4 regions of the Citrobacter rodentium NBRC 105723 genome follow, and region 2 is predicted to be linked to each of the others. Evidence: predicted binding sites of a transcription regulator. Region 2 holds the regulator's gene; each other region holds the start of a gene.
The links. Region 2 encodes CRP, which controls carbon source genes, mostly activating them, when cyclic AMP is high. Its sites were predicted from a motif close to ATGTGANNNNNNTCACAT; they were not measured.
Positions count from the first base shown of each region.

Region 1: K7R23_RS12760 (YfcZ/YiiS family protein) is a predicted target of CRP. The motif match lies at 1,350-1,367, and genes of this name have one in related genera.
Region 3: ydfZ (putative selenium delivery protein YdfZ) is a predicted target of CRP. The motif match lies at 1,081-1,098, and genes of this name have one in related genera.
Region 4: deoC (deoxyribose-phosphate aldolase) is a predicted target of CRP. The motif match lies at 1,238-1,255, and genes of this name have one in related genera.

Region 1 covers NZ_CP082833.1:2,696,171-2,698,371, reverse strand. The annotation lists gene fadI (acetyl-CoA C-acyltransferase FadI) at 1-787, opposite strand, end outside; gene K7R23_RS12760 (YfcZ/YiiS family protein) at 961-1,245, opposite strand; gene fadL (long-chain fatty acid transporter FadL) at 1,616-2,201, shown strand, end outside.
Region 2 covers NZ_CP082833.1:889,674-891,874, reverse strand. The annotation lists gene K7R23_RS04250 (YccS/YhfK family putative transporter) at 1-796, opposite strand, end outside; gene crp (cAMP-activated global transcriptional regulator CRP) at 849-1,481, opposite strand; gene K7R23_RS04240 (OsmC family protein) at 1,783-2,187, shown strand.
Region 3 covers NZ_CP082833.1:4,009,567-4,011,767, forward strand. The annotation lists gene ydfG (bifunctional NADP-dependent 3-hydroxy acid dehydrogenase/3-hydroxypropionate dehydrogenase YdfG) at 1-232, shown strand, start outside; gene K7R23_RS19020 (GntR family transcriptional regulator) at 320-1,006, shown strand; gene ydfZ (putative selenium delivery protein YdfZ) at 1,198-1,401, shown strand; gene K7R23_RS19030 (mannitol dehydrogenase family protein) at 1,493-2,201, opposite strand, start outside.
Region 4 covers NZ_CP082833.1:432,276-434,476, forward strand. The annotation lists gene deoA (thymidine phosphorylase) at 1-169, opposite strand, end outside; gene deoC (deoxyribose-phosphate aldolase) at 326-1,105, opposite strand; gene K7R23_RS01975 (YjjI family glycine radical enzyme) at 1,367-2,201, shown strand, end outside.

The DNA.
Region 1 (2,201 bases), 1.8 Mb from region 2:
GGCGATCAAAGGCCGGACGCAGCCTGGCATAATCGGCAAGCGTCGAATTGCCGCGAATATTGTTATCCTCAGACAGCGGCGCTTTATACGGCGGCGTCCAGGCCGTCATCACCTCGTCGTTCAGTTTTCCGTCGGCCCAAGCCTGCGCGGCGCGCTGGTGCGAGCGATGCGCCAGCGCATCCTGCTCCTCGCGGGTAATGCCGTAGGTTTTTGCCATCTGTTCGGCGGTATCGCCCATCCGCAGGCCGGTCGAGTATTCAGCGACGGCGGGCGGCACGGGCAACAGATCGCGCAGACGCAGACGGGAAAAGAGCTTCAGACGTTGCCCCATCGTGCGGGCTTTATTGGCATCGACCAGCACCCGCGCCAGCTTTTTGCTGACGCCAATCGGCAGCACGGAAGAGGAGTCCGCGCCGCCGGCGATACCGGCGCGGATAGTGCCGGCCATCAGGCTTTCCGCCACGTTAGCCACCGCCTGAAAGCTGGTCGCGCAGGCCCGACTCACGCTGTAGGCATCGGTATGGACGCTCATTCCTGTTCCCAGCACAATTTCACGGGCAATATTCGGCGCTTCCGGCATCTGCACAACCTGGCCAAACACCAGTTGTTCGATAACATCAGCGGGAATTTCGCTGCGCGCCAGCAGTTCGCCAACCACCATTTTTCCGAGATCGACGGCGGGAATGCCATGATAAGCGGTAGCCTGGCGGGCAAAGGGGGTACGTAAACCGCTCACAATAGCGATGCGATCGCCCTGACGGGTGACCAGCGGTAAAGCCTGACTCATAACACTCCCCTGTAAAAATAAAATAAGTGGTCTGACCTGATCACAGTCTTAACCAATTTTTTACATTTAGCCAAGCAGAGGGCGATGAAAGTGAGAGCTACGACACACTCAGTAATGGCGGGAAAAAAAGGAACTACCCCGACAGAAGCGCGTCGGGGCAGAGAAAGGCGGGATTAACGCAGACCCAGCTGGAAGATCAGCGTTTCGGCTTCGCAGGCAAAAACAAAATCGATATCCAGGCGCACGCCGTCAGACTCTTCGGTAAAGGTCGGGGTGATCTGGCAAGGCTCAGATTCCACGTTACGCGCCTTTTCGGTCAGCGCCGCCAGCGTTTCTTCAGCTTCTGCGCGGTTAGCGAACACACGGCTGTATGACGCGGTGCAATCGGAGTTGTCCATGATGGTACCAACATCCATACAGCAGCAAACCGGGGTTTCATCAGCACTGCATTTACTCATTGTAGATTTCCTCTGTATTCGCACCCAGGGTGCCAGATAAACGATGGGGATATTTTACGCCCCCGACTTTCGCCTCTCCAGCGGTTAATTATGCAAAATGAGAGAAGTGACCGAAATCACACTTAAAAATGATCTAAAACAAATTTCACCCAAACGGTTGATGAGAGACCCCGGCAAATTTGCCAGCTGGATCGCGTTTCTGAGATCACAATTGAAAAAACTTATAAACATACTTGCAACATATTAGCTGGTCAGACCTATACTCTCGCCACTGGTCTGATTTCCAAGTCGTACCGCAGACCCTACACTTCGCGCTCCTGTTACAGCATGTAACATAGTTTGTATAAAAATAAATCATGAGGTTATGGTCATGAGCCAGAAAACCCTGTTTACAAAGTCTGCTCTCGCAGTCGCAGTGGCACTTATCTCCACCCAGGCCTGGTCTGCAGGCTTTCAGCTAAACGAATTTTCTTCCTCTGGTCTTGGCCGGGCCTATTCCGGGGAAGGCGCAATCGCTGACGATGCGGGTAACGTCAGTCGCAACCCGGCGCTGATCACCATGTTCGACCGTCCGACCTTCTCTGGCGGCGCAATTTTTGTCGATCCGGACGTGGATATTTCCGGTCGCTCGCGCATCGGTAACGACGCCAGCCAGGACAACATCGCGCCGACGGCATGGGTGCCGAACCTGCACTTTGTGGCTCCCATTAACGATCAGTTCGGTTGGGGAGCGTCCGTCACCTCTAACTATGGTCTGGCGACCGAGTTTAATAATACTTACGCCGCAGGCTCGATGGGCGGGAAAACCGATCTGGAAACCCTTAACCTGAACCTGAGCGGCGCCTATCGCCTGAATAATCACTTCAGCTTCGGCCTCGGCTTTAACGCCGTGTATGCCAAAGCGAAACTTGAGCGCTATGCGGGCGACCTGCCGCAGCAGATCGTCGCAGGCTCCG
Region 2 (2,201 bases):
GAATCACCTGCTCCGCATGGCTGCGTTCCACCAGCTTTTGCACCTCTTCCGGCTGGTGCAGGCTGACCGAGATATGCTCCTGCAAATCCAGCGCCTCCTGAAAGGCGCGCAGCATCCGCTTGTAATCATTATTGCGATGCGCCGACAGCATGTGCATCTGCTGATAGCACTGGGTGATCAGGTCAACCGCTTTCTGCTGGCGCGCCAGTAGCGGGGGCAGGGCTTTTTCCGGATCGGCGTGCTGAGTCAGCATACTGTATTTGGCTTCGCAGTAGTCTGCCAGTTCACGATACAGCAGGCTCAGCGACTCGCGCAGCGGCTGTTCGCGCCACAGCCAGAACCAGAACCAGTTAAACAGCCCGTACCATAGCGTGCCCAGCGCATAGATCAGCAGCGGCTCCCAGACCGGCATATTCCCCGCCAGACTGAGGGTAAAAATCGCGGCGATCAGCGACGCGGGAAGCAGGCGGGCGTGGAGCGAACTGATTTCCGCGGTGACGCCGAGGATAAGCGTCAGGACAGTCAGAATGAGCGGCAGCGGCACCGTGCGGGCCAGCAGCAGCTGCATGATCAGACTACAACCGGCGAACAGCGACGCGCCGATTATCAGGCGTTTGAAGAAGCGTTTGTGCGGCGTATCAAGCCCGGCAATATTGCAGCAGGCGGGAACGAGGGAAAAAAGCAGGCCCAGATGGAGCTGGTCGATCAGCAGGCCGACGGCCACGGGCAAACACAGCACCAGCGTCTGACGGAGTGCGTAGTTGATCTCCGGGTGATAAATCAGTCTGCGCCACATCGGTAAAACAAAAACGGCGCGCTACCGGGGTAACGCGCCGTTTCCGACGGGATTAACGCGTGCCGTAAACGACGATGGTCTTACCGTGCGCGGAGATCAGGTTTTGATCTTCCAGCATCTTCAGAATACGACCAACGGTTTCGCGGGAGCAGCCAACGATCTGACCAATCTCCTGGCGCGTGATTTTGATCTGCATACCATCCGGGTGGGTCATGGCATCCGGCTGTTTCGCCAGATTCAGCAGCGTCTGGGCGATACGCCCGGTCACGTCAAGGAAAGCCAGATTGCCGACTTTTTCTGAGGTGACCTGCAGGCGGCGGGCCATCTGGGAAGAGAGGCGCATCAGAATATCCGGGTTGACCTGGATCAGCTGACGGAACTTCTTGTAGGAAATTTCCGCCACTTCACATGCTGTTTTAGCTCGTACCCATGCGCTACGTTCCTGGCCTTCTTCAAACAGGCCCAGTTCGCCAATAAAATCACCCTGATTCAGATAAGAAAGGATCATTTCTTTCCCTTCCTCATCTTTAATCAACACTGCTACCGAGCCTTTCACGATGTAATACAACGTTTCCGCTTTTTCACCCTGGTGAATCAGCGTGCTCTTCGACGGGTACTTATGAATGTGGCAATGAGACAAGAACCATTCGAGAGTCGGGTCTGTTTGCGGTTTGCCAAGCACCATGCGCGATTATCCTCTGTTATAAGCTGTCTCCAGAGCCAGAAAACACCGCTGTCTCTGGGGTTGCAAAAATGTGCTTCCCGCTTCCCGGGAAGAGGCTGTCAATAACGGCAGCAGCCTTTAATATGAAATCCTGTGCATACACAGTACGTCAACGCACCGTAGCATCTCGTCTGTTTTAGCATAGCTTTAGCTGTGTGTCTCCTGGTGTCTCGCTTCAGCATGACGCAGGTCGCCTTCCGTTGCGAGATTTGTCGCGGGCGCGTAATCTGTGGGGAAAATTGCAACATTGGAGTTACGAGATATGCAAGCGCGTGTTAAATGGGTTGAAGGGTTAACCTTCCTCGGCGAGTCGGCTTCCGGGCACCAGATCCTGATGGACGGCAACTCAGGCGATAAGGCCCCCAGCCCGATGGAAATGGTGTTAATGGCCGCTGGCGGTTGCAGCGCCATTGACGTGGTTTCCATTCTGCAAAAAGGCCGTCAGGATGTGACCAACTGCGAAGTGAAGCTGACCTCTGAACGTCGCGAAGAAGCGCCGCGTCTGTTCACCCATATCAATCTGCATTTCATCGTTACGGGTAATGACCTGAAAGATGCCGCAGTGGCGCGGGCGGTCGATCTCTCCGCGGAGAAGTATTGCTCGGTGGCGCTGATGCTGGAAAAAGCGGTAAACATTACCCACTCGTATGAGGTGATTGCGGCTTAGGTTTTGCGCAATCT
Region 3 (2,201 bases), 2.2 Mb from region 2:
CACCGATATCGAGCCCGGCCTGGTGGGCGGAACGGAATTTTCAAACGTGCGGTTTAAAGGCGATGACGCCAAAGCCGGTAAAACCTACGAAAATACCGTCGCGCTGACCCCGGAAGACGTTACGGAAGCGGTCTGGTGGGTCGCCACGCTGCCTGCCCATGTGAACATTAACACCGTCGAAATGATGCCCGTCACGCAATCTTTCGCCGGACTGAGCGTTCATCGTGGTTAAATTTTCATCCCGGCCTGCGGGCCGGGTATAGCTCGCGGCAAAAAAGTGGTAGAATCCAGACGTTAACTTTCTAATAAGTAAGAGCGAATGACCGTCGAAACGCAACTCAATCCCACACAGCCCGTAAATCAGCAGATTTATCGCATCCTTCGTCGTGATATCGTTCACTGCCTTATTGCGCCGGGCACCCCCCTGTCCGAAAAAGAGATCTCCGTGCGCTTTGAGGTGTCACGCCAGCCGGTGCGGGAAGCCTTTATTAAGCTTGCGGAGAACGGCTTAATTCAGATCCGTCCCCAGCGCGGCAGTTACGTCAATAAAATCTCATTATCACAGGTACGAAACGGCTGCTTTGTGCGCCAGGCTATTGAGTGCGCGGTGGCGCGCCGGGCGGCGGCGATGATAACGGACAGCCAGTGCTATCAGCTTGAGCAGAATCTTAATCAGCAGCGCATTGCCATTGAACGTAAGCAGCTGAATGATTTTTTTGAGCTGGATGACGATTTTCACCAGAAGCTGGCGCTTATCGCCGACTGCCAGCTGGCCTGGGACACCATCGAAAATATTAAGGCCACCATCGACCGGGTGCGCTATATGAGTCTCGATCACGTCTCGCCGCCAGAGATGCTGCTGCGCCAGCATCAGGACATTTTTTCGGCGCTGGAAAAGCATGACGCCGATGCCGTCGAGACAGCCATGACGCAGCACCTGCAGGAAATTGGCGAGTCGGTTCAGCTGATCCGTCAGGAAAACAGCGACTGGTTTACCGAAGAGTAATTCCCTCCCCAACCTCACCCCGCCGTGGGTGAGGCAACAATCTTCTCTCCCCCATCATATCTGCCGCAAAAAAGATGTGAGCTTGATCAAAAACAAAAAAAGTCCGTACTGATGAGCGTATTTATATAGCGCCCGTTACGTGGGACCAGAGCCCACGGGCTTTGACGGTAAGTTGGAAAGGAGAAGACACCATGATGACATACGATCGTAACCGTAACGCAATCACCACTGGCAGCCGCGTCATGATTAGCGGCACCGGGCATACCGGGCGAATCACCGCGATCATGACCGACGGTCTGGACGCCGCGCAAATCCGCCGCGAGAAAACCGTGGAAGTGGAAGGTTGTGAAGGTAAGTTTGCGCCGGTCGAACTGATTCGTCTCGGCATGAACTAATGGTGTGACTGCCAGATGGCGTTTCCCTTCTCCGGCCTGTCCGTTCAGAACAGGCCGGATAAAAAAGCGCCATCCGGCAACAGATAAAGCGTTACTTCAGATTCGCGGCATATTTCGCCACGGTCGCTTTCGCCCCATCCGCCAGCAGAGCCTGATAGGCTGCTTTTACTTTACTGGTGAACAGTTCGACACGCGGCAGCTCATTGCCGAAAATAGCCTCAATACCCAGCAGCGCCTCAACGCGGCTTTCGCCTTCCGCACTGGATTCCACCGCTTTCTGAATTACCGGCAGCAGCGGATCGTTGACTTCAATGGCATTGCCCTGCTCATCCACGCCGCCGACATAGCGCATCCAGCCCGCCACGCCCAGCGCCAGCAGGTCGAAACTGCTGTTGTGCGCCAGATGCCAGCGCACAGAGTCGAGCATACGCTGAGGCAGTTTCTGGCTGCCGTCCATCGCAATCTGCCAGGTGCGGTGACGCAGCGCCGGGTTGCTATAGCGCTCAATCAGCAGATCGGCATAGCGGGTTAAATCCACGCCCTGCACCTTCAGCGTTGGCGCCTGCTCTTTAAGCATCAGCGCACGGGCGGCAACACGGTAGTTTTCATCACCCATGCAGTCATTGATGTGCTGATAGCCCGCCAGATAACCCAGATAGGCAAGGAAGGAGTGGCTGCCGTTCAGCATACGCAGCTTCATCTCTTCAAACGGGATCACGTCGGCCACCAGCTCAGCGCCCGCTTTTTCCCACTCCGGACGACCGGCAACGAAATTATCCTCAATGACCCACTGCCGGAAT
Region 4 (2,201 bases), 460 kb from region 2:
CGCGCTCCGGCATGGTCATATCGTGGAAGAAGATGGTCATCGCCAGGGCGGCAATCTGACCTTCCGAAACGGTATTGTCACGAATGCCGTTGATAAAGAAGCGGATCTCTTCATCACTCAGCGCATGACCATCACGTTTTTTACGAATAATTTCTTGTGCGAGAAACACAGTACCTCCTGGAGAAAAGAGTGTAAGCCTTCCGTAGGCCTGATAAGCGAAGCGCCATCAGGCATTTGCCGGGTAAGCGTAGCGCCAGCCACCCGGCGAACCGGAACAACGCCGGATGGCGGCTACGCCTTATCCGGCCTACAGCGAACAATGCTATTAGTAGCTGCTTGCGCTCTTACCGTCGCCGTGGCCCAGTACTTTCAACAGGCTCGCCAGCAGGCTGGAGGCGCCAAAGCGGTAATGACGGGAATCCGCCCACTGTTCGCCGAACAGCTCGTCCGCGATGGCGAGGAATTTCTGCGCGTCCTCCGCCGTACGTACGCCGCCCGCCGGTTTGAAGCCAACGGTTTTTTCCACGCCCATATCGCGAATCACTTCCATCATGATGCGCGCGCTTTCCGGCGTGGCGTTTACCGGCACTTTACCGGTCGAGGTTTTAATAAAGTCCGCACCGGCCCTGATAGCGATTTCCGACGCTTTACGAATCAGCGCGTCTTCTTTCAGTTCGCCAGTTTCAATAATCACCTTAAGCAGGACGTTGGCCGCAGCGCAGGCGTCTTTACAGGCTTTCACCAGATCGAAGCCCACCTGCTCGTTGCCGGCAATCAGCGCGCGGTACGGGAACACCACGTCAACTTCATCCGCGCCGTAAGCAATCGCCGCGCGGGTTTCCGCCAGCGCAATCTCAATATCGTCATTACCGTGCGGGAAGTTAGTGACCGTGGCGATACGGATCTCGGGGGTGCCCTGCTCTTTCAGCGTCTTACGCGCGATCGGGATAAAGCGCGGGTAGATACAGATTGCTGCCGTATTGCCCACCGGGGTTTTCGCCTGATGACACAGTGCAATCACTTTTTCATTGGTGTCGTCGTCATTCAGGGTCGTCAGATCCATCAGCTTCAGGGCGCGCAGGCTGCTTGCAGTTAAATCGGTCATAACATTCTCCAACGGCATCGCCGTATAAAATTCTTACCGTGCGGGTCTGTTAGTATTCTAACATCCACCCGCGATTACACTTCGATATGCATCACAGTTAATGAAAACCTGGTACAAATTTGCATTACCGTAATGCGATCAACTTCAAATAAATTTCTTTTTCTGGCATGTACTTCTGCCCGCAGGCGCATCAGGATCAAAAGCCATAAACCCGCTTATTCCTACAATGTCCGCACGCTTTCCGGCATATAAGGAATCCCGATGTCCACGTCAAACGAAACCGCGCTGCAACAACGCTGCCAGCAAATCGTCACCAGTTCGGTGCTCAGCCCGGCGCAAAAACGCCATTTTCTGGCGCTGGAGGCCGAGAACAATCTGCCTTATCCTGAACTGCCCGCCGGGGCGCGCCAGGCGCTGGACGACGGGGTAATCTGCGATATGTTTGAAGGTCATGCGCCGTTCAAACCGCGCTATGTGTTGCCCGATTACGCCCGTTTTCTGCGCAACGGCTCCGCGTGGCTGGAGCTGGAAGGCGCGCAGGATCTCGACGATGCGCTCTCGCTACTGACCATTCTCTACTACCATGTGCCGTCCGTGACCTCAATGCCGGTCTACCTCGGTCAGCTTGATGCGCTGTTGCAGCCTTATGTTAAAATTCTAACACAAGATGAGATTGATAGCCGAATAAAACGTTTCTGGCGCTATCTCGACAGAACCCTGCCGGACGCGTTTATGCATGCCAATATCGGCCCCGCCGATGGCCCTGTCACCCGCGCCATTTTACGCGCCGATGCCGATCTGAAGCAGGTTGCGCCAAACCTGACCTTTATCTACGACCCGCAGATCACGCCGGACGACCTGCTGCTGACGGTGGCGAAAAATATCTGTGAATGCAGCAAGCCGCATATTTCCAACGGCCCGGTAAATGATAAAATTTTCACAAAAGGCGGTTATGGCGTGGTGAGTTGCTACAACTCCCTGCCGCTCGCTGGCGGCGGCAGCACGCTGGTGCGTCTGAACCTGAAAGCCGTTGCGGAGCGCAGCAGCTCTGTCGAAGACTTCTTCGCCAACGTACTTCCCCACTACTGCCGACAGC